Regions from separate parts of the Mesorhizobium sp. P2_F7 genome, predicted to be linked through region 2. Evidence: riboswitches for the same ligand, from Rfam matches in the RefSeq annotation. Region 2 holds a riboswitch; the other holds the start of a gene.
What was found. Region 2 has a riboswitch for thiamine pyrophosphate ahead of thiC (phosphomethylpyrimidine synthase ThiC). Riboswitches for the same ligand answer to the same signal wherever they lie in the genome.
Positions count from the first base shown of each region.

Region 1 (9,856 bases), on a different contig from region 2:
TGCCGCTCGGCGATCTGGTCCAGGAGGGCCATGTCGGGCTGCTGGAAGCGGCGGCGCGCTTCGAGCCGGAGCGCGAGGTGCGCTTCTCGACCTATGCGACCTGGTGGATCCGTGCCTCGATGCAGGACTACATCCTGCGCAACTGGTCGATCGTGCGCGGCGGCACGTCTTCGGCACAAAAGGCGCTGTTCTTCAATCTGCGGCGCTTGCGCGCCCGGCTGGCCAATGGCGCCGAGCCGATCTCCAATGCCACGCTCTACCGCGAAGTGTCGGTAGCGCTCGGCGTCTCCGAAGCCGATGTGGCGATGATGGATTCCAGGCTTTCGGCGCCTGACTCCTCGCTCAACGCGCCACTCGCCGACGATACCGGCACCACCGAGCGCATGGACTTCCTGGTCTCGGACGATCCGCTGCCGGACGAAGTCGCCAGCGACACCATCGATTTCGAACGCCGTCTGCTCTGGTTGAAGGCAGCGCTCGGCGCGCTCAATGCCCGTGAACTCAGGATCATCGAGGAACGCCGGCTGAGCGACGATGGCGCGACACTGGAAGCACTCGGCGAGACGCTCGGCATTTCCAAGGAGCGTGTCCGCCAGATCGAGGCCCGCGCGATGGAAAAGCTGAAGGTCGCGCTGGTCAAGCAGAACCCGGAATTTCAGACGCAGGCAGCCTGAACGCACCTGCGATGTTCCTGAAAGGTGATAAGTAAGAATTTGATTAAGTAATAATGTATCGCCGTCATGGCGGCATTCCTCTACAATATATTTGTAGATTGTGACCCGTTTTACAGACCGGCCGCTGCGTTCCTGCGACCGAACAGGTCATAGCGGATGGAGGTTTGTCATGTTGCGATGCTATGCGATCCTTGCGGCCTTGGTCCTCGTGGGCCTGACGACATTCGATGCTCGCGCCGATCGACGGGTTGCCTTTGTCATCGGCAATTCCGAGTACCGGAACATTCCCGCTCTCAAGAATCCTGACAACGACGTCGACGATGTGTCGAACACTTTTCGGCAGGCTGGCTTCAATGTATTCCTTGCCAAGGACGTCACCAGACTTCAGTTCGAGGAGCAGTTCCGCAACTATCTCGCGGCCGCGAACGACGCCGATCTGGCCGTCGTCTACTACTCCGGCCACGGCTTCCAGATCGGCGGCGAGAATTTTCTGATCCCGGTCGATGCCTCGCTCAAGGATGCAGCCGACATCGAGGTCCAGGCCGTGAAGCTGGATGATGTGCTTGAGCAGCTGCGCTCGAAATCCAAGATCCAGGTGATCATTCTCGATGCCTGCCGCAACAATCCGTTTCCACGCAAGGACTATTGGCTGCGCGACCAATTGATCGCCACCGGCGGCACCGGCCTCGCGCAAGTCAAAAGCTCGCAGAACACGTTGATCGCCTTTGCCACGGAACCTGGAGCAATCGCCTATGACGGGTCCGGCGATCTCAGCCCCTTCTCGTCGGCATTCTCGCGCCGGGCGCTGGCGCCGAACCAGGAGATACGGACGGTCATGGCCGCGGTGCGCCGTGATGTCGTCAAGGCCACGGATGGCAAGCAGGTTCCGTGGGAAAACTCCTCGCTGATCGACGACGTCGTGCTGATGCGTCGTGTGACCCGGCCCTCGCTGCCGCCAGTGCTGGAGAAAATCGTGCCGTCCGGCGTCGGTCCTGTCGCGCTGGACCTGCCGCAGCCTGTCGACGTGGAAGGCGGCGCGGTTACCGTCAGCATTGAAAGCCCGCCGACGCTCGGCCGGCTGACGCTGGATGGCAAAGCTGTCGAAGTGGGGCAGCCGATCCAGAGCAAGGATCTGCCGCGTCTGAAGATGGAAGTCCCCAAGGGCGTCGGCGCGCAGGAACAAGTGGACACGCTGGCCTACGCCACGCATGACGACTGGGGCGGCGAATCCAAAGGCGTTCTGGTGCTGCGGGTCAAGAGCGATGAGGGCGCCGACGGCAAGCAGATCATCGCCTCGCTCAAGGATGAGCAGAAGCAGCGGGTGCTGGAGCGCGGCATCCATATTTCCGGCGCCGCCGAGGCGATCGGGGATCGCGATGTCAAGGTTCCGGTCGGAATAGGCCCGGTGCCGCTGAAGCTGGATCTGCCGGCAAAGGATCCAGGCATCAGCCTGAAGCTCGCCAGCTATCCGGCAACGGGAACGCTGTCGCTGCCGGACCGCATCCTGTCGCCGCAATCGAGCCTGATGGCCAATGAAGTCGGTGATCTGCGTTATGAGCCGCAGGTCGGCTCGACAGCTGCCATCAAGATCGGCTTCGAAATCCGAGCCAACAATTCGTCGAAGCGAGCGACGATGACGCTGTCGCCAGAGGTCGACCCTTGCGACCAGGCGGCAGGCGAACCCCTCGACCTGCAAGGCGTGGTCCCAGGACTGCTGCCCAACGAGATCGGCGGCAACGCGGTCGAGCTTTGCCAGGCGGCGGTGAAGGCCTACCCCGACATCGCCCGCTTCCACTACGAGTTGGGGCGTGCCTTGCTGGCGTCAGGCAAGGTCGACGAAGCCAGCAAGGCGATCCAGTTGGCTGCCGACAGGGGACATGTCAGGGCCGTCTTCGAACTCGGCCGCATCGCCTCGTCCGGAATAGGAACGACTGCGGATTCCACGAAAGCCAATGGCCTCTATTCAGAAGCGTCCGCCAAGGGCGACCCTTACGCGATGACGGCGTGGGGACGAGCCTTGTTCAATGGCCTCGGCGTGAAGCGCGATACCGGCAAGGGATTGGACCTGCTGCTCAAGGCGGCGGCGATGGGGCATAGCAATGCCATGAACGATCTCGCCGTGATCTTCAAGGACGGTCGCAATGGCGTGCCCGCCGACTCGGCCCGTGCCGTGGCCTTCCTCAGGGCCGGTATCGAACGCCAGAACATCTATACGATGAGCATTCTCGGTCCTGCCGGGCGCAATGCCTTGGCGATCGCAGCCTGCAAGCCCGAAACGCAAACGATCATCAAAACAAAGGTCATTCGCACGAAGCCGCCCAAGGTCGCCAGGCCGAGAAGGGAGCCCCTCCCGAAACTGCTCGGACCGGTGCCGAGCGAAACCGGTCCATTCATTGCGCCCTGGCGGGGCGGCGGCGGCGGTAGTGGCGGACAAGGCGGCGGCGGCAGCCCTGGCTGACGGCGGCGGTCATCGGTGGCCGACCAGACCGGCTGCGAGCTGTAGCGCCGCCTGCCGGCCCGATTCTTACTTGTCGGTGACGATCTTGACCTTGTCGCCGGCCGAAACCGAGGCGCCCGGCGACATCGCGTTGAGCACCCTGAACAGATCGAGCTTGCGGTCGACGCCGACCATCTGTGCCGACAGTGAGCCCATGGTCTGGCCTGCCTGAACTGTGACAACGCGGATGTGCAACGGCTTCAGCGCCGCCTTTTCGGCCGCACTCAGGATGCGGAACGAGCCGCTGACCGAGCGCGCCACCGGGTCGAGTGTCGTGCTGGCCGACGGCGCCGCCGTTAGCAGCCGGTAGACCTGACCACCGGCACGGATCACCGCAATGTCGAACTGCCAGCCGTCGGCGCCGGCATGCGCGGTCGCCGCCTCATTGCCGTTGATCGTCTCCTGGCGCACGCTGGTGTCGTCGAGACCGGCCACCCAGCCGCTTTTGATATAGTCGGTCAGCGCACGGTCCTTGTCGATCGACACGCCGTCGAAGCGGACCGCCATATCGCCCGGGCCGGTCGCCGTCACCGCCGCAGCCGTATTGTCGATGATGAAACCGTCCGGCACGGTGAACGATACGCCGAGCCCCGGATGCAGGAAGGTCTGGCCGCGCACATAGCCTTCTTCCGGCGTGTCGCCGTACAGCAGGCCGTCAATGCCGGCCAGGAAGGAGTCACGGTCGCGCGTGCCGACGCCCGGCGCGCCGAACTGGCGGGCGTGGCGCTGCGCGAGGTCGATGCGCTGCGGCGTGTTGGGGTGCGTGGCCAGGAAGTCGAGGCTGGCATCGGTGGCGCCTGATATCGAGCGGAAATCCGTATAGGCAGACATCGACTGCAGGAAGCGGCCGGCGGCATAGGGATCGTAGCCGGCTTCGCCGATCGACTTGATGCCGATGGCGTCGGCCTCCAGCTCCTGGTTGCGCGAGAACTGCGCCAGCCTGAGCTTGCCGCGGATCAAGGCCGCCTTGGCGGTCGGGCTGTCGCCGAGCACATCGGAGACCACCTTGGTCGCCAGGCCTTCCTCGGCCTCGAGCTGCTGGCGCTGCAGGCCATGGTTGGCGGTTACGTGGCCCATCTCATGCGCGATGACGGCGGCGAGCTCGGCCGAATCATTGGCCAGCGCCAGGAGGCCGCGAGTGACGTAAAGATAGCCGCCCGGCAGCGCGAAGGCGTTGACGTTGGGCGAATTGAGGATGGTGATGCGATAGGTCTGGGTCGGATTGGCCGACACCACGGTCAGGCTGCCGACAACCTTGGCCACCATGCGCTCGAGCTTGGGATCGGAATATTCGCCGCCATAGGTGGCAAGGATGCGCGGGTGCTGCGCCTTCGCCAGTTCGGCGAGCTTGCTGTTGGCGGCGACATTGTCGACCGTGATCGGCTTGTCGGACGGCTGGAAGCCGGATTCCTGCACTTCCGGAGGCGTGAACATCTGGCAACTGGCCAGCGCCACGGCAAGGCCGGCCAGCGCCAGGAAGCGCGCCAGCGGTCTGCGTCTCAAAGTGTCAGTGCCGGTCGACAGCACGGCGTCCCTTCAGCTCTTGGCGCATGACCTGGACCCAGGGGTCCGCGCCAGCGAAAATCGAATTTTCGGTGGCAATCCTGCACAAATCAAAAAACCTACAGCGTTTTTGCGCATCCGGATGGATGCGGCGCTGTAGGGGGCAAATCACGGCTCGTGCCGGACCAGTACTGGGCGGACCTAGCCACATCAGCTGGACCATGGCAAGCAAGCGCCACATCACCTGTAGCCGGTTTGGTCGTAAATTATGTCCGCTTCCGGGCAATATCGCGTGATCCGCCCGAACTTGCGCCGATATAGCGCCGAAACGCTTCAGGGCCAGTGCCCTCGAAAAAATCGGCGGCAGATCCCGTGGCGGCAACCCTGCCATTGTCCAGAAAAACCATCTGCTCGCCGATGCGGCGCGCGTCTTCCGGCTGATGGGTGACGAACAGCACCGTCATCGCGCGCTCGGCATGGACGCCGGCCACCAGGTCGAGCATGTCGTCGCGCAGCGCGGGTCCGAGCGAAGCGAACGGCTCGTCGAGCAACAGCACCGGCCGGTCGCGCACCAGCACGCGGGCGAGCGCCACGCGCTGCCTTTCGCCGCCGGAGAGCTCGCGCGGCAGCCGCTTTTCCTTGCCGGCGAGGCCGACACGCTCGAGCGCCTCGGCGATTGCCGCGCGATCGGTTTGCGTCAGGCTAAGCGACGGTGAGCGGCCGAGCCCGACGTTCTTTTCCACCGAGAGATGGGCAAAGAGGTTGTTCTCCTGGAACACCATCGAGACCGGCCGCGCCGAAGGCGCGGAAGCGCCAACATCGACGCCGCCGATCAGCACGCTGCCGGATTGCGGCGTCTCGAAGCCGGCCACCAGATTGAGGAGCGTCGATTTTCCCGAACCGCTGGCGCCCATGATGGCGGTGATCTTCGAGGCAGTGAATTCGACATCGAACAGGAACGGCGTCTCGCCATAGCTGAACGCAACCTTGTCCAACCGCACGGCCGCGCCTTTGTTGGCGGAATTCACGATCTTTCTCCTCGTCCCAACCAGTCCGCCGCGACCACCAGGGCGAGGCAGACCGCCCCGAGCAGCAAAGCGAGTCCGGCGGCGTCGGCTGTGCGGTAGCTGCCCATGCGCGCCAGCAAGAGATAAGGCAATGTCTGCACCGAATCGCTGCCGAACAGCGCGATGACGCCGAGATCGCCGAGCGACAACGCCATGGCGAAGGCAAAGCCGGTGGCCAGGGGCCGCCGCAGCGACGGCCAGTCGATCAGACGCAGCCGGCTCCAGCCCGAAATGCCGAGCTGCGCGCACAGTTTTTCATGGCGTTCGCTCGCCGCGTCATAGGCGGGGCGCATGGCGCGGATGGCAAAGGGCATCGCCATCACCGCGTTGACGGTGACGACCATGATGGGCGCGATGGCAAAGACATCGCTGACGGTGCGCAGCAAGAGAAACCAGCCGGCACCGATGACGATGGGCGGCACGACGAGTACAAAACCGGCGCCGGTGTCCATGGCGTGCTCGAGAAGCGGGCGAGCGCCGCCATGGCGGCGCAGGGACAGCGCCCGACGCGCCATGATCAGCGACAGCGACAGCGCCACCGAAAGCAGCGCCGCCAGCAGGCCCAGGACGGCACTGGTCAGCGTCGCCTGGCGCACCGCGCTCTCGCCTGCCAGCCGGCTCAGATCGGCGCCAAGGCCCGAAGTGACGATGGCGGCCATCGGCCCGGCGACGAACAGCAAGGCGAGCACGATCAGGATGGCATTGAACGCCGTTTCGACCGGGCCGGCCGAGAGATAGCGGCGCGGCGCCACCGGCAGGTTGGCGTCGCCGGTCACATTGGCGCCAAGCCGCGTTAGCGCCAGCACGACGGCGAAGGTCAGCGCAATCTGCAGCAATGTCAGTGTGACAGCCCGCGCGGGATCGAAATCGAAGCGCAGCGCTTGGTAGATGGCGACCTCCAGCGTCGTCGCCGCCGGCCCGCCGCCGAGGATCAGCACAATGGTGAAGGAGGTGATGCAAAGCATGAAGACAAGGCCGGCGACGCCCGGCAGTGCTGCCCGCAGCACCGGCCATTCGATCAACCGGAAGGCTGGTCTGGCCCCCATGCCGAGCTGGCTTGCCAGCCGCCATTGATCGGCCGGCACCGTGCCGAGCGCCTCAAGGAACAGCCGCGTCGCCAGCGGCAGGTTGAAGAAGACATGCGCGACGAGAATGCCCGACAGGCCATAGACATCGGGCCAGCTTTGGCCACCGACCGCGGTGAAGTAGCCGGCCCGGCCATAGAGCGCCAGTATGCTCAGCGCCGCGACAATGGCCGGCAGTGCCAGCGGCACGGTAAACAGTTGCAGGATGAAACCGCGGCCAAAGAAGCGCGGATGCCGTGACAAAGCGCGGGCGACGAAGAGCGCCGGCACGACGGAAAGCAGCGTCGAAAGCACGGCCTGCCAGAGCGTGAAGCGGACGACGCGCAGGAGATAGAGATCGAAGGCGGATACGGCGCCGGCGAGATCGTGCGCGCCTTCGCGGACGAGCCCGGCAAAGGCGCCACCGATCAGCAGCGCGATCGCCGCGAGCGCGACAATGCTGGCGGTGACGCGGGGATCAGAGGATGCGCGCGTTCCACCCTCCCCCTTGTGGGGAGGGTCGGAGCGCGGATGCCGCGAAGCGGTGTCCGCGAGCCGGGGTGGGGGTGAGGCTGGGTTCAACGTCGCTACCCCCACCCCGCTCCGCTTCGCGGATCGACCCTCCCCACAAGGGGGAGGGTGAAGAGGGCGCTCACTTGCTCATCACCGCCAGCCACTCATCCACCCAGGCCTTGCGATTGGCCGCAACTTCTTCCGGGGAAAACAGCAGCGTCTTCGCCGGCTTCACCAGCTTATCAAACGCCGGGTTGAGCGGCTTGTCGGTCTTGCCTGCCGGGAACATCCAGTTGGTCTCGGGAATGACGTCCTGGAATTTCGGCCCGGTCATGAAGGCCAGGAACCTTGCCGCCAGCGGGTTTTTCGCGCCCGTGGTGGTGATGCCGGCGACCTCGATCTGCAGATACTCGCCTTCCTCGAAGGACGCCGCCTGATAGCGCTCGGTGTTCTCGGCCACCATGTGGTAGGCCGGCGACGTCGTGTAGGACAGCACCATGGGCGCCTCACCCTTGGTGAACAGGCCATAGGCCTCGCTCCAGCCCGGCGTCACGGTCAGTACCTTAGGCTTGAGCTTCGCCCATGCCTCCGGCGCCTTGTCGCCATAGACCGACTTGACCCACAGCAGCAGGCCAAGACCCGGCGTCGACGTGCGCGGATCCTGGATGACGATCTTGTCGGCAGCAGCGCCTTCGACCAATTCCTTCAGGCTCTTCGGCGGGGTCTTCAGCTTCTCAGTGTCGTAGACGACGGCGAAATAGCCATAGTCGAAGGGCACGAAAACATCGTCGCTCCAGCCGCCCGGCACGCTGTTTTCAGCCACCGCGCCATGCGGGACAAACAGGCCGGAGGCCTTGGCCTCGGCGGTGAGGTTGGTGTCGAGACCAAGCACGATATCGGCCTTGGTCGAGGCCCCTTCGAGCTTGACGCGGTTGAGCAGCGCGACGCCATCGGCAACCGAGACGAAGTCGACGCTGCAGCCGCATTCGGCCTCGAACTCCTTCTTCACCGCAGGACCCGGGCCCCAGTCGGCGGTGAAACTCTCATAGGTATAGACGGTGAGTTTGTCCTGCGCGGACGCAGGGCTTGCCAAAAGCGAAACAGCAACACCCAGGGCTGGGACAAGACGGGACAAAATCATGCGCATCGGCGCCTCCTTCGTTCGTGTTGAAAGGAATTGAGGCGTCGGTCTGTCCGAAGCGTCTAATCCCTCCGCCGGTACAAACCGGATCAGGTTCAGCGGGTTGGCGAGACTGCCTCTCAGCCGGTCCGCGAAGATCGCGTCCGGCACCCCGTTAGAGCGCCTCGACACATAGGCCCGGCCAAGGTGCCACGCAAGCGGAACTTTGCCGGCGGTGGTGGCTCTCGGCCTTCCGTTTCGCCGGCGGGGCTGGTAAGGGCCACCGGATATGAGCACATTCACCATCCTGCTAGGCGGCGATCTCGTCCGCACGCCGCGGCTCGACCGCCAGGTCGAGGGTTCGCGCATCATCGCCGCCGACGCCGGCATCGGTCATGCCCGGATGCTCGGCCTGATGCCGGAGCTATGGGTGGGCGATTTCGATTCCGTGCCGGCGGACCTGCCCGCCGATCTCGCCGCCGTGCCGCGCCAGATATTTCCGCCGGAAAAGGACAAGACCGACGGCGAACTGGCCATCGCCGCTGCACTGGACCGCGGCGCCACCAGCCTGGTTCTGGCCGGGGCTTTCGGCGGCAAACGCGCCGACCACGCCTTCCTGCATCTGGCGCTCAGCCTGCGTCTGGCCGAGGCCGGCACAAAAGTGCTGTTGACCAGCGGCGCGCAGGAAGGCGTCCCCCTCCTGCCCGGCAAGGCCGGCTTCGACTATGCCGACGGCACGCTGTTTTCGGTGCTCGGCTTCTCCGATCTCTCGGGCCTGACCGTTTCCGGCGCCAAATGGCCGCTCGACCATGTCGAGGTCACCTTCGGCTCGTCGCTGACCATCTCCAACGAAGTGAAAGGCCGGCTCGAAATCGCGCTCGGCCACGGCCGCGCGCTGCTGCTCGCTCACCCCTTCCCCTTGCCTGAAAGCTGATATGGCCCCGCCCCTTCTCAATCTCGACGGGATAAGACTGACCTTCGGCGGCGCACCGTTGCTCGACGGCGCCGAACTCACGGCATCAGCCGGCGACAAGATTGCACTCGTTGGTCGCAACGGTTCCGGCAAGTCGACGCTGCTCAAGATTGCCGCCGGGCTGATCGAGCCGCAGGACGGCGAGGTCTTCCGCCAGCCTTCGGCGACGGTGCGTTATCTCCCGCAAATGCCCGACATGGAGGGCTTTGCCAATGTGCGCGCCTATGTCGAGGCGGGGCTCGGGCCGGCCGACGATCCCTACCGCGCCACCTATCTGATGGAGCATCTCGGCCTTGCCGGCACGGAAAGCCCCAACGACCTCTCCGGCGGCGAGGCGCGGCGCGCAGCACTTGCCCGCGTCATGGCGCCGGAGCCTGATATTCTGCTGCTTGATGAGCCGACCAACCATCTCGATCTGTCCGTCATCGAATGGCTGGAAGAGGAG
Region 1 covers NZ_JBFUFA010000002.1:441,762-451,617, reverse strand. The annotation lists gene AC1DZ8_RS07490 (RNA polymerase factor sigma-32) at 1-674, shown strand, start outside; gene AC1DZ8_RS07485 (caspase family protein) at 844-3,132, shown strand; gene AC1DZ8_RS07480 (M48 family metalloprotease) at 3,199-4,605, opposite strand; gene thiQ (thiamine ABC transporter ATP-binding protein) at 4,941-5,702, opposite strand; gene thiP (thiamine/thiamine pyrophosphate ABC transporter permease) at 5,699-7,264, opposite strand; gene thiB (thiamine ABC transporter substrate binding subunit) at 7,458-8,465, opposite strand; TPP riboswitch at 8,509-8,623, opposite strand; gene AC1DZ8_RS07460 (thiamine diphosphokinase) at 8,728-9,372, shown strand; gene AC1DZ8_RS07455 (ABC-F family ATP-binding cassette domain-containing protein) at 9,374-9,856, shown strand, end outside.
Region 1: it holds a riboswitch for thiamine pyrophosphate, as region 2 does, so the genes downstream of both, thiB (thiamine ABC transporter substrate binding subunit) here and thiC (phosphomethylpyrimidine synthase ThiC) in region 2, are expected to answer to the same signal.

Region 2 (9,856 bases):
CAATACGGTGCGCATTCCGTTCGCCGACATCGAGGCGGTTGAGAGGCTATTCCGCTCCGATCCTGAGGTCGGCGTCATCGTGCTTGAAACCATCCAGGGTGGCGGCGGCATCATCCAAGCGCCCGCCGAATACTGGCAGAAGCTGCGTGCGCTGTGCGACCAGTATGGCGTGCTGTGGGTGGCCGACGAAGTGCAGTGCGGCTACGGCCGTTCGGGCCGCTTCTATGCCTTCGAACACTACGGTGTGGTGCCGGATGTGACGGCGCTGGCCAAGTCGCTTGGCGCCGGCAAGGCGGCGGTCGGCGCGATGATCGCGCGGCGCGAGGTCTATATGAAGGCCTATGGCACGCCGAAGACGGCGATGATCCACGCCATGGCCACCTTCGGCGGCATGGGCGAGGCCTGCGTCACCGCGATCGAAGGCATCAACGTGCTCTATGACGAGGGGCTGATCGACAACGCCGCCTCGACCGGCGAGTACCTGCTGCAGCGGCTGCAGGCGCTGAAGGAAAAATATCCGAAGATCATCAAGGACGCGCGCGGCAAAGGCTTCATGGTCGGGCTCGAGTTCCACGACTTCTCGCAGACCTTGCCGATGGTGCTGCGGCCGATCGTCAGCGTGCTCGACGACAAGCTGAAGGGCTCGTTGTCGGGCTTCGTCGGCGCGCTGTTGTTGCGCGACTATGACGTGCTCGTCGCCTTCACCGAATACAACCGCAACGTCATCCGCCTCGAGCCGCCGCTGATCTGCCAGCGCGAGCATGTCGACCGTTTCGTCGATGCCTTCGACAGCCTGCTGTCGCGCGGCATCGTGTCGATCGTGAAGGATTTCGTCAAAAGCCAAGTCCGCTAAGTCCCGAGCCTGATGATGCTGAGCAAGCCTCCCGCCGCGCAAAACACACTCGACCGGCTGACCGCGGCCGCTCTGGCGTGGGGCGAGGGGACTTATGCGCGATGGGCGGCGCCGATCGGCGCGATCGCGTTTTCGCTCTACATCCTGGTCACGGCCTTTACCGCCTGGACGATGCCCGACGCCAACTGGGACATGCTGCCCTATCTCGCCATTGCCGAGGAGGGCACTTATCCCGATGCGCAGGCGCTGCATGACTATGCCTACAGCACGGTCCAGGCCGGCGTGTCGGCGGCCGACTACAAGGCGCTGACCGACGATGGCGGTGGCTTTCGCAGCCATATGGCTGAAGATGCCGCCGACTTCCATTCGCTGCTCGGCATGTACCGGATCAAGTTCCTCTACGCCGAGATCCTGTCGACGATGGGCGCGGTGATGTCGCCGGTCGAGGCGATGCGGGTGCTGCAGGTGGTCTCGGTGCTGCTGTTCGGTGCGATCGTGCTTTTGTGGCTGCGAACCGAAGGCGCGCTCGCGCTGGCGCCGGTGGTCGGCGCGGTGCTGATCATGGCCGATTTCGGCGATGCGGCACGCGCCTCGACGCCGGATCTGTTGTGTTCCGCGCTGTTCCTCGGCGGGCTGCTTGCCTATGTGCGTGGCCGCGAAGTGGCAACCGCGGTCCTGCTCTTCCTCGCCTTCATGGCGCGGCCGGACAATATTGTTTTCCTTGCCATCTTCGCCGTGCTGCTGGTGGTTTTCCGGCAGCGGGCATGGGGCGCGCTGGCCGGCTTTGCCGCGTCCTTTGTCGCCTATTTCGCCATCTCGCACTGGGCGCAGCATCCCGGCTGGTGGCCGCATCTGTGGTTCTCCAGCATCGAGCAGCACTACAATATGGATGGCTTCGAGCCGCCGTTTTCGGTCGCCGCCTATCTCAAGGCGTTTGCCGCGTCCTTCCTTCGCGCCATTGAGCTCAACAGCTGGGTCGGCGTTTCGGTGCTGGCTCTGGCCGGGTGGTTTGCGCTCAGCCGCGCCGGCTTCCGGCTCGATCGCCGCGCCGGCATCCTGCTGGCAGCACTTGTGCTTGGCGTGCTGGCGAAATTCACCGTCTTTCCGATCCACGACACCCGCATCTATTTCCCCAACCTTTTGCCGCCCTTCCTGCTGCTGGTGGGTCCGGTCATGGCGCTGTGGGCGTCGGCAAACCTGAATGGAAGGCGGCCCATCGCCTTGCACGCCCTTCCCGGAGATAAGCCATGAGTTCTGTATCCGGTCTGGCGCGCATTGCCCTTTCACTCGGTCTGCCCGCCGGCCTACTCGATCGCGGGCCGGCGCTGCATGGCACGAAATTCCTGGCCAAGGCGGCGCTGAAGGCGCGCTTCAGCGGTGGCGGGCAACCGTTCCAGATGGTCAATGTCGGCGCCTGCGACGGCGCGCTGTTCGACGACGTCACGCCGTGGCTGCATCGCATTCCGCGGGCGCGGGCCGTGCTGGTCGAGCCGATCCCGTACAATCAGAAGCGGCTGCGCGCCAACTATCCCGACACGACCCGATTCATCATCGAGCCGGTTGCGGTGACCAAAACCAAGGGCACGATCACCGTCCACACTTTCGATGCAGCAGCGCTCGAGGCCGGCACGCTGCCGATCGAGTTCATCGGCTGCTCGTCGGTCACCGACACCAATTTGATGTCGGGCAAGAACGCCTGGGGCGAGGCAGACGCCAATTTCAACAAGTTCGCGCCGCACCTCAGGGATATCGAGGTGCCGTCGGAAACGTTGCAGACCCTGCTCGACCGCAACGGCGTCACGCATATCGACGCCTTCCTGGTCGATTGCGAGGGTGCGGACTGGATCGTCTTCGAACAGCTCGACCTCAAGCGCTATCGTCCCGGCATGATCAAGGTCGAGGTCGGCGCACTGCCGGCAGCCGAGATCGGCCAGGTCGTGGTCAAGCTGAAGACCGCAGGCTACCAGGTCGGCTTCCAGGCCGAGGATATCTGGGCTTTCGCCTGAGCCGGCAGAGTCGCTTGACAAAACCACGTTAGCCCGTTCAACTTGACGCATTCACCAGGGGGGTCCCGACAAGGGGCTGAGATACTGCTGGCTTTCGCAGCGCAGTGACCCGTTGAACCTGATCCAGTTCATACTGGCGTAGGGACGGTGCAAGCGCTTTGCGGGATTCCATGCCCGAGGTCCTGTTTCGAACAGGGCGGCCAAGGCGTCTTTTCATCCTTCCGGCACAGAACTGGGTCTCCAATGCACGAGCAAAGGAGCCTCACAATGAATGCCTTTACCCCCGCCGTTTCGACGGGACCGCTGCCTGCCTCCCGCAAGATCCACAAGCCCGGTATCCTCCATCCGCACATCGCGGTGCCGATGCGCGAAATCTCTGTTCATCCGACGGCCGGCGAGCCGCCCGTCACCGTCTACGATCCATCCGGGCCCTATACGGATACGGCTGTCGAAACCAGCATCGAAAAGGGCCTTGCCCGACTTCGGCACGAATGGGTCACGGCGCGTGGCGATGTCGAAGCCTATGACGGCCGCCATGTGCGGCCGGAAGACAACGGATTTGCCGCCGGCGAGCGCCTGACGCCGGAATTTCCGGTTCGCAACCGGCCGCTCAAAGCCACGGCAGGCAAGGCGGTGACCCAGCTTGCCTATGCGCGCGCCGGCATCATCACGCCTGAGATGGAATTCGTTGCCATCCGCGAGAATCTCGGCCGCGAGATGCTGCGCGGCCAGTTGCAGCGCGACGGCGAAAGTTTTGGCGCTGATATCCCCGACTTCGTCACCCCGGAGTTCGTGCGCGACGAGGTGGCGCGCGGACGGGCTATCATTCCCGCCAATATCAACCATCCCGAAAGCGAGCCGATGATCATCGGCCGCAATTTCCTGGTGAAGATCAACGCCAATATCGGCAACTCGGCGGTCACCTCCTCGATGGCCGAAGAGGTGGAGAAGATGGTGTGGGCGATCCGCTGGGGCGCCGACACGGTGATGGACCTTTCGACAGGGCGCAACATTCACAACATCCGCGAATGGATCGTTCGCAATGCGCCGGTGCCGATCGGCACGGTGCCGCTCTATCAGGCGCTCGAAAAGGTCGGCGGCATCGCTGAAGACCTGACCTGGGAGGTTTATCGCGACACGCTGATCGAGCAGGCCGAGCAGGGCGTCGACTATTTTACCATCCATGCCGGCGTGCGGTTGCACTACATCCCGCTCACCGTGAACCGGGTCACCGGCATCGTTTCGCGCGGCGGTTCGATCATGGCCAAATGGTGCCTGCACCATCACCGGGAAAGCTTCCTCTATGAGCACTTCGCGGAGATCTGCGACATCTGCCGGGCCTATGATGTGTCCTTCTCGCTCGGCGATGGCCTTCGTCCGGGCTCGATCGCCGACGCCAACGATGCCGCGCAATTCGCCGAACTGGAAACGCTCGGCGAACTGACGCAGATCGCCTGGGCCAAGGACTGCCAGGTGATGATCGAAGGCCCCGGCCACGTGCCGATGCACAAGATCAAGCAGAACATGGACAAGCAGCTCGCCGTCTGCGGCGAGGCGCCGTTCTACACGCTGGGGCCGCTGACGACCGACATCGCGCCGGGCTACGACCACATCACCTCCGGCATCGGCGCGGCGATGATCGGTTGGTTCGGCACCGCCATGCTCTGCTACGTGACGCCGAAGGAACATCTCGGCCTGCCGGACCGCAACGACGTCAAGACGGGGGTGATCACCTACAAGATCGCGGCCCATGCCGCCGATCTGGCCAAGGGCCATCCGGCGGCGAAGCTCAGGGACGATGCCCTTTCCCGGGCCCGGTTCGAGTTCCGCTGGGAGGACCAGTTCAACCTGTCGCTCGATCCCGAAACCGCGCGATCCTTCCACGACGAGACCTTGCCCAAGGAGGCGCACAAGCTGGCGCATTTCTGCTCCATGTGCGGGCCGAAATTCTGCTCCATGCGCATTTCCCATGACATCCGGGCCGAGGCGCAGAAGGAAGGCATGGCCGCCATGGCAGCGAAATATCGCGCCGGAGGCGACCTCTATATGCCTGCCGACGAGATCGGCTCACCGGCAACGCCGGCAGAGGCGCCGGCGCCGTGATGAGGGTGCTGGTCAAAGGGGCCGGCGTCGCCGGCCTCACCGCCGCCTTTGAGTTCGCCAGGCGCGGCGCGAGCGTGGTCGTTGCGGAGGCAAGGCAAAGCCTTGGCAGCAATGCATCGTGGTTTGCCGGCGGCATGCTGGCGCCCTGGTGCGAGCGTGAAAGCGCCGAGCAGCCGGTTTTGGACCTTGGACGCGGCGCGGCCGACTGGTGGGAGGCGGCAACACCTGGCCGGGTAACACGGGCCGGGACTCTGGTCATCGCGTCGCCGCGCGATGCTGGCGAACTCGACCGGTTTGCCAGCCGTACGTCAGGGTACCGGCGTGTCGATGAAGACGAAATAGCACTTCTGGAGCCGGATCTCGCCGGCCGCTTTCGCCGCGGACTTTTCTTCCCCGGCGAGGCCCATCTCGACCCACGCCAGGCCATGGCGGCGCTGTATGAAAAGCTAATAGCCATGGGCTCCGAATTCCGCTTCGGCACCGATGGCGATCTGCTTTCCGGTTTCGATCGCCAGATCGACTGCAAGGGAATGGCGGCGGTCAATGACGGGCTGCGCGGCGTTCGCGGCGAGATGCTGATCCTGCGTACACCGGACGTCTCGCTGTCGCGACCGGTCCGGCTGCTTCATCCTCGCTTTCCGCTCTATCTGGTTCCACGCGGCGACCAGTGTTTCATGGTCGGCGCGACGATGATCGAAAGCCGGTCCGAAGACCCGGTTTCAGTCCGTTCGACGATAGAGTTGCTCGGTGCCGCCTGCGCCCTGCATCCGGCGTTCGGCGAGGCCGGCATCATCGAGACCGGTACCGGTATTCGTCCAGCCTTCTCAGACAATCTTCCGCGTGTCGAGGTTTTTGGAAGCACGGTCGCGATCAATGGACTTTTTCGCCATGGCTTCCTTCTCGCGCCCGCCATGGCGCGGCTGGCGGCCGAACGCGTCTTCAATGACGACAAGGAGCGTGCGCATGAAACTGACCGTCAACGGCGAAGTGCTTGAGTTCGCCACCACAACGCTGGCCGGCCTGCTCGCCGCGCTCGACTATGAAGGCGACTGGCTGGCGACCGCAGTCAACAGCGAAATCGTCCACAAAGCCAATCGGGCAGAGTTCCGGTTGAGCGACGGCGACCGGATCGAAATTCTTTCACCGATGCAAGGAGGCTAGAATGTTCGAGCTTCTCGGAACAACACTATCTTCCCGGCTGCTTCTCGGCACCGCGCAATATCCTTCGCCCGCCATCCTTGCCGAGGCGGTCAAGGCATCGGGCACGTCGGTGGTGACCGTCTCCTTGCGGCGCGAGATGGCAGGCGGCAGGGCTGGTGAGAAATTCTGGTCCCTGATCGGCTCGCTCGGCGTGAAAGTCCTGCCAAATACGGCCGGCTGCCATTCCGTCAAGGAAGCCGTCACAACGGCCAGGATGGCGCGCGAGGTCTTCGGCACCTCCTGGATCAAGCTCGAAGTGATCGGCAACCACGACACGCTGCAGCCTGATGTGTTCGGCCTGGTCGAGGCCGCGCGCATCCTGTGCGACGACGGTTTTGCGGTGTTCCCCTATACGACCGATGACCTTGTGGTCGCCGAGCGTCTGCTCGAGGCGGGCTGCAAGGTGCTGATGCCGTGGTGCGCGCCGATCGGCTCCGCCCTTGGTCCAATCAACATCACGGCGCTGCGCTCGATGCGCGCGCATTTCCCTGATGTTCCGTTGATCGTGGATGCGGGGCTTGGACGGCCGTCGCATGCGGCAACCGTGATGGAGCTCGGTTTTGACGCAGTGCTTTTGAACACGGCGGTTGCCAAGGCAGCCGACCCGGTTGGCATGGCGCGCGCCTTCGGCAAGGCGATCGAAGCCGGCCGCGAAGCTTTCGGTTCGGGACTGCTCGAGCCGCGCAATGTCGCCATGCCATCGACGCCGACCTTCGGCAGGGCGGTTTTCTCATGAAGCTCGATCCCTTCTACCTGATCGTCGACAGCACCGCCTGGATCGAGCGGCTGATACCGCTCGGCGTCAGGTTGGTGCAGCTTCGCATCAAGGACATGGATGAGGGCCTACTGCGCGCGGAAATCCGCAAGGCCAAAGCCTTGTGCGCCCGACACAGCTGCCAACTCATCATCAACGACCACTGGCGCCTGGCAATCGAGGAAGGTTGCGCCTTTGTCCATCTTGGCCAGGAGGATCTGCAGTCCGCCGACCTCGCACAGATACGGGCGGCAGGCACAAGGCTCGGACTGAGCACGCATGATCATGCCGAACTGCAAACGGCGATGGCCGCCAAACCCGATTACATTGCGCTCGGCCCCGTCTATCCAACCATCCTGAAGAAGATGAAATGGGCGCCGCAAGGGCTCGAACGGATCGGCGAATGGAAGAGCCGGGTCGCGCCCACCCCATTGGTCGCCATCGGTGGCCTCAATCCTGACCGGCTCGGCGGCGTTTTCGATGCCGGCGCCGACAGCGCCGCGGTGGTCACGGACATTACGTTCAATCCCGATCCTGAAGCGCGCGCCAGGGAATGGATCGAAAAGACGAACCCATGGCGTTGAGGCAGGATCGGCATGTGCTCGTCGTCGGCGGATCGGATTCCAGCGGCGGCGCCGGACTTGCGCGCGATATAGGGACGGTCTCGTCCGTCGGTCTGCGCAGCTGCCTTGCCGTCACCGCGGTAACGGTGCAGACGCACGACGCAGTCAGCGACATCATTCATCTGCAACCCGGTCTGGTCGCCGATCAAATGCGGGCGGCGTTGCAAGCCAATAAAGTTGCGGCCATCAAGATCGGCATGCTGGCAACCGCGCCGATTGCCGTTGCCGTCGCCGCCGTGCTGCGTGAAAATCCATCGATACCGGCAGTGCTGGATCCGGTGATGGCTTCCACTTCAGGCCGGGCGCTTCTGGCCGCCGATGCCGTCCCTCTCATGAAGCGCGATCTGATGCCGCTTTGTCGCCTGGTCACACCAAATCTGCTCGAACTGGCGCTGCTTGTTGGCGCGGAACCGGCAACCGATGAGGACGGCCTGCTGAGACAGGGCCGGGAATTGCTGGCCGCCACCGGCGTTCAGGCTCTGCTGATCAAGGGCGGGCACGCGAAGGGGGACAGGTCGACTGACATCCTGCTGGTTCCGGGCAGGGAACCGGTCCGCTTCGACACGCCGCGCCTTGCCGTAACGATGCGTGGGACAGGATGCATGCTGGCCAGCGCCATCGCGGCGCATCTGGCGAAGGCGACGGCGCTTGAAGACAGCGTGCGCGACGGCAAGCAGCTGGTCTTCCAAGAGCTTCTCAAGACTGGTGTCGCTCAGGCGTCGCCGGCCGGCCCGCGCCGTTCGGCCATATAGCGGCCGGGCGAGGTGCCGAGCCCCTTCCTGAACATCGTCACGAAACTGCTGGCGCTTTCATAGCCGAGGTCGAGCGCCACGCTCTGGATCGAAGCGCCCGTGGCCATGCGTTGCAGCGCCAGCATGATCGTCAGCTGCTGGCGCCAGCGGCCGAAGCTCATTCCAGTCTCACGCGCAAGAATGCGCGCCAGCGTTCGTTCGCTGAGCCCGGCGTGGCTCGCCCATGTCTCCATCGTGCCGCGATCGGCCGGTTCTGGAGGCGATCGGCCTCGGCGACGCTACCCTGGTCGAGCGTGTCGCTGGCGAAGCACATCTTGGCGCGGTTGCCACCCAAACATCCTCCCTTGCCGCCGGCGGTGCGCATTTCGTGCTGACCGGCAAGGCGCAGTCGATCCAGCATGTGAGCCGCGCTGAAAACAGCTGGCGTCGGCTCGTCGCGGATCAAAGCCAAGGCCTATTGGGCGCCGGGCAAGACCGGGCTGGACTGAGCCGGCCAGGACATTCTGCCCCATGGTCGCACGGCCTTTTGCCAATGTCGCAAACAGGCTTCAATAGCCCTACCGGTCCGCCCTATAGTCCGCCCGCTTTATTCCTTTGGAGTCGCGGGCAATGGCAGAGTTTCCGAAACAGGCGAAGGTCGTTATCGTCGGCCTGGGTGGTATTGTCGGCGCATCGATCGCCCATCATCTGATCGAACGCGGCTGGACCGACATTGTCGGTATCGACAAGTCGGGCATCCCGACCGATATCGGCTCGACCGCGCACGCCTCCGACTTCTGCTACACGACCAGCCATGATTTCCTGTCCTGCTGGACGACACTCTATTCCATCGATTTCTACGAGAAGATGGGCCACTACGCCCGTATCGGCGGCCTTGAAGTGGCGCGCGTCGGCGACGACAGCCGCATGGATGAGATCAAGCGCAAGATCGCCTCGGCCAAGTCCTTCGGTACCCGCGCCCGGCTGATCGAGCCGGCTGAGATCAAGGAAAAGTTCCCGCTGATCGAAGAGTCCATGGTGCAGGGCGGCCTGTGGGATCCGGATGCAGGCCTGGTCATCCCGCGTTCCCAAACGGTCGCCGGTAAGCTGGTCGACCAGGCGGAAGCGTCGGGCAAGTTGAAATCCTTCGCCAATACACCGGCCAAATCCCTCATTGTCGAGGATGGCCGCATCAAGGGTGTCGTCACCGACCGCGGCACCATCATGGCCGACTATGTCATCGTCTGCGCCGGCATCTGGGGCCGGCTGATCGCAGAAATGGTGGGCGAAGACCTGCCCGTGATGCCCATCGACCATCCGCTGACCTTCTTCGGCCCCTACAATGAGTTTGCCGGCACCGGCAAGGAGATCGGCTGGCCGCTGCTGCGCGACCAGGGCAATTCCGCCTATATGCGCGACACCGGCGACCCCAAGACCGCCGAGGGCGGCCAGATCGAATGGGGCTATTACGAGGAAAACAATCCGCGCCTTTGCCATCCGCGCGATTTGCTGGAGAAGGACCAGGCGCGGCTGTCGCCGTCGCAGCGCGATCTCGACATGGAACAAATCCTGGCGCCGCTCGAGCG
Region 2 covers NZ_JBFUFA010000005.1:310,285-320,140, reverse strand. The annotation lists gene AC1DZ8_RS20175 (aspartate aminotransferase family protein) at 1-853, shown strand, start outside; gene AC1DZ8_RS20170 (hypothetical protein) at 869-2,104, shown strand; gene AC1DZ8_RS20165 (FkbM family methyltransferase) at 2,101-2,859, shown strand; TPP riboswitch at 2,906-3,022, shown strand; gene thiC (phosphomethylpyrimidine synthase ThiC) at 3,127-4,962, shown strand; gene thiO (glycine oxidase ThiO) at 4,962-5,957, shown strand; gene thiS (sulfur carrier protein ThiS) at 5,926-6,123, shown strand; gene AC1DZ8_RS20145 (thiazole synthase) at 6,125-6,898, shown strand; gene AC1DZ8_RS20140 (thiamine phosphate synthase) at 6,895-7,500, shown strand; gene AC1DZ8_RS20135 (hydroxymethylpyrimidine/phosphomethylpyrimidine kinase) at 7,491-8,291, shown strand; partial or broken gene AC1DZ8_RS20130 (helix-turn-helix domain-containing protein) at 8,252-8,542, opposite strand; gene AC1DZ8_RS20125 (hypothetical protein) at 8,449-8,736, opposite strand; gene AC1DZ8_RS20120 (GcvT family protein) at 8,901-9,856, shown strand, end outside.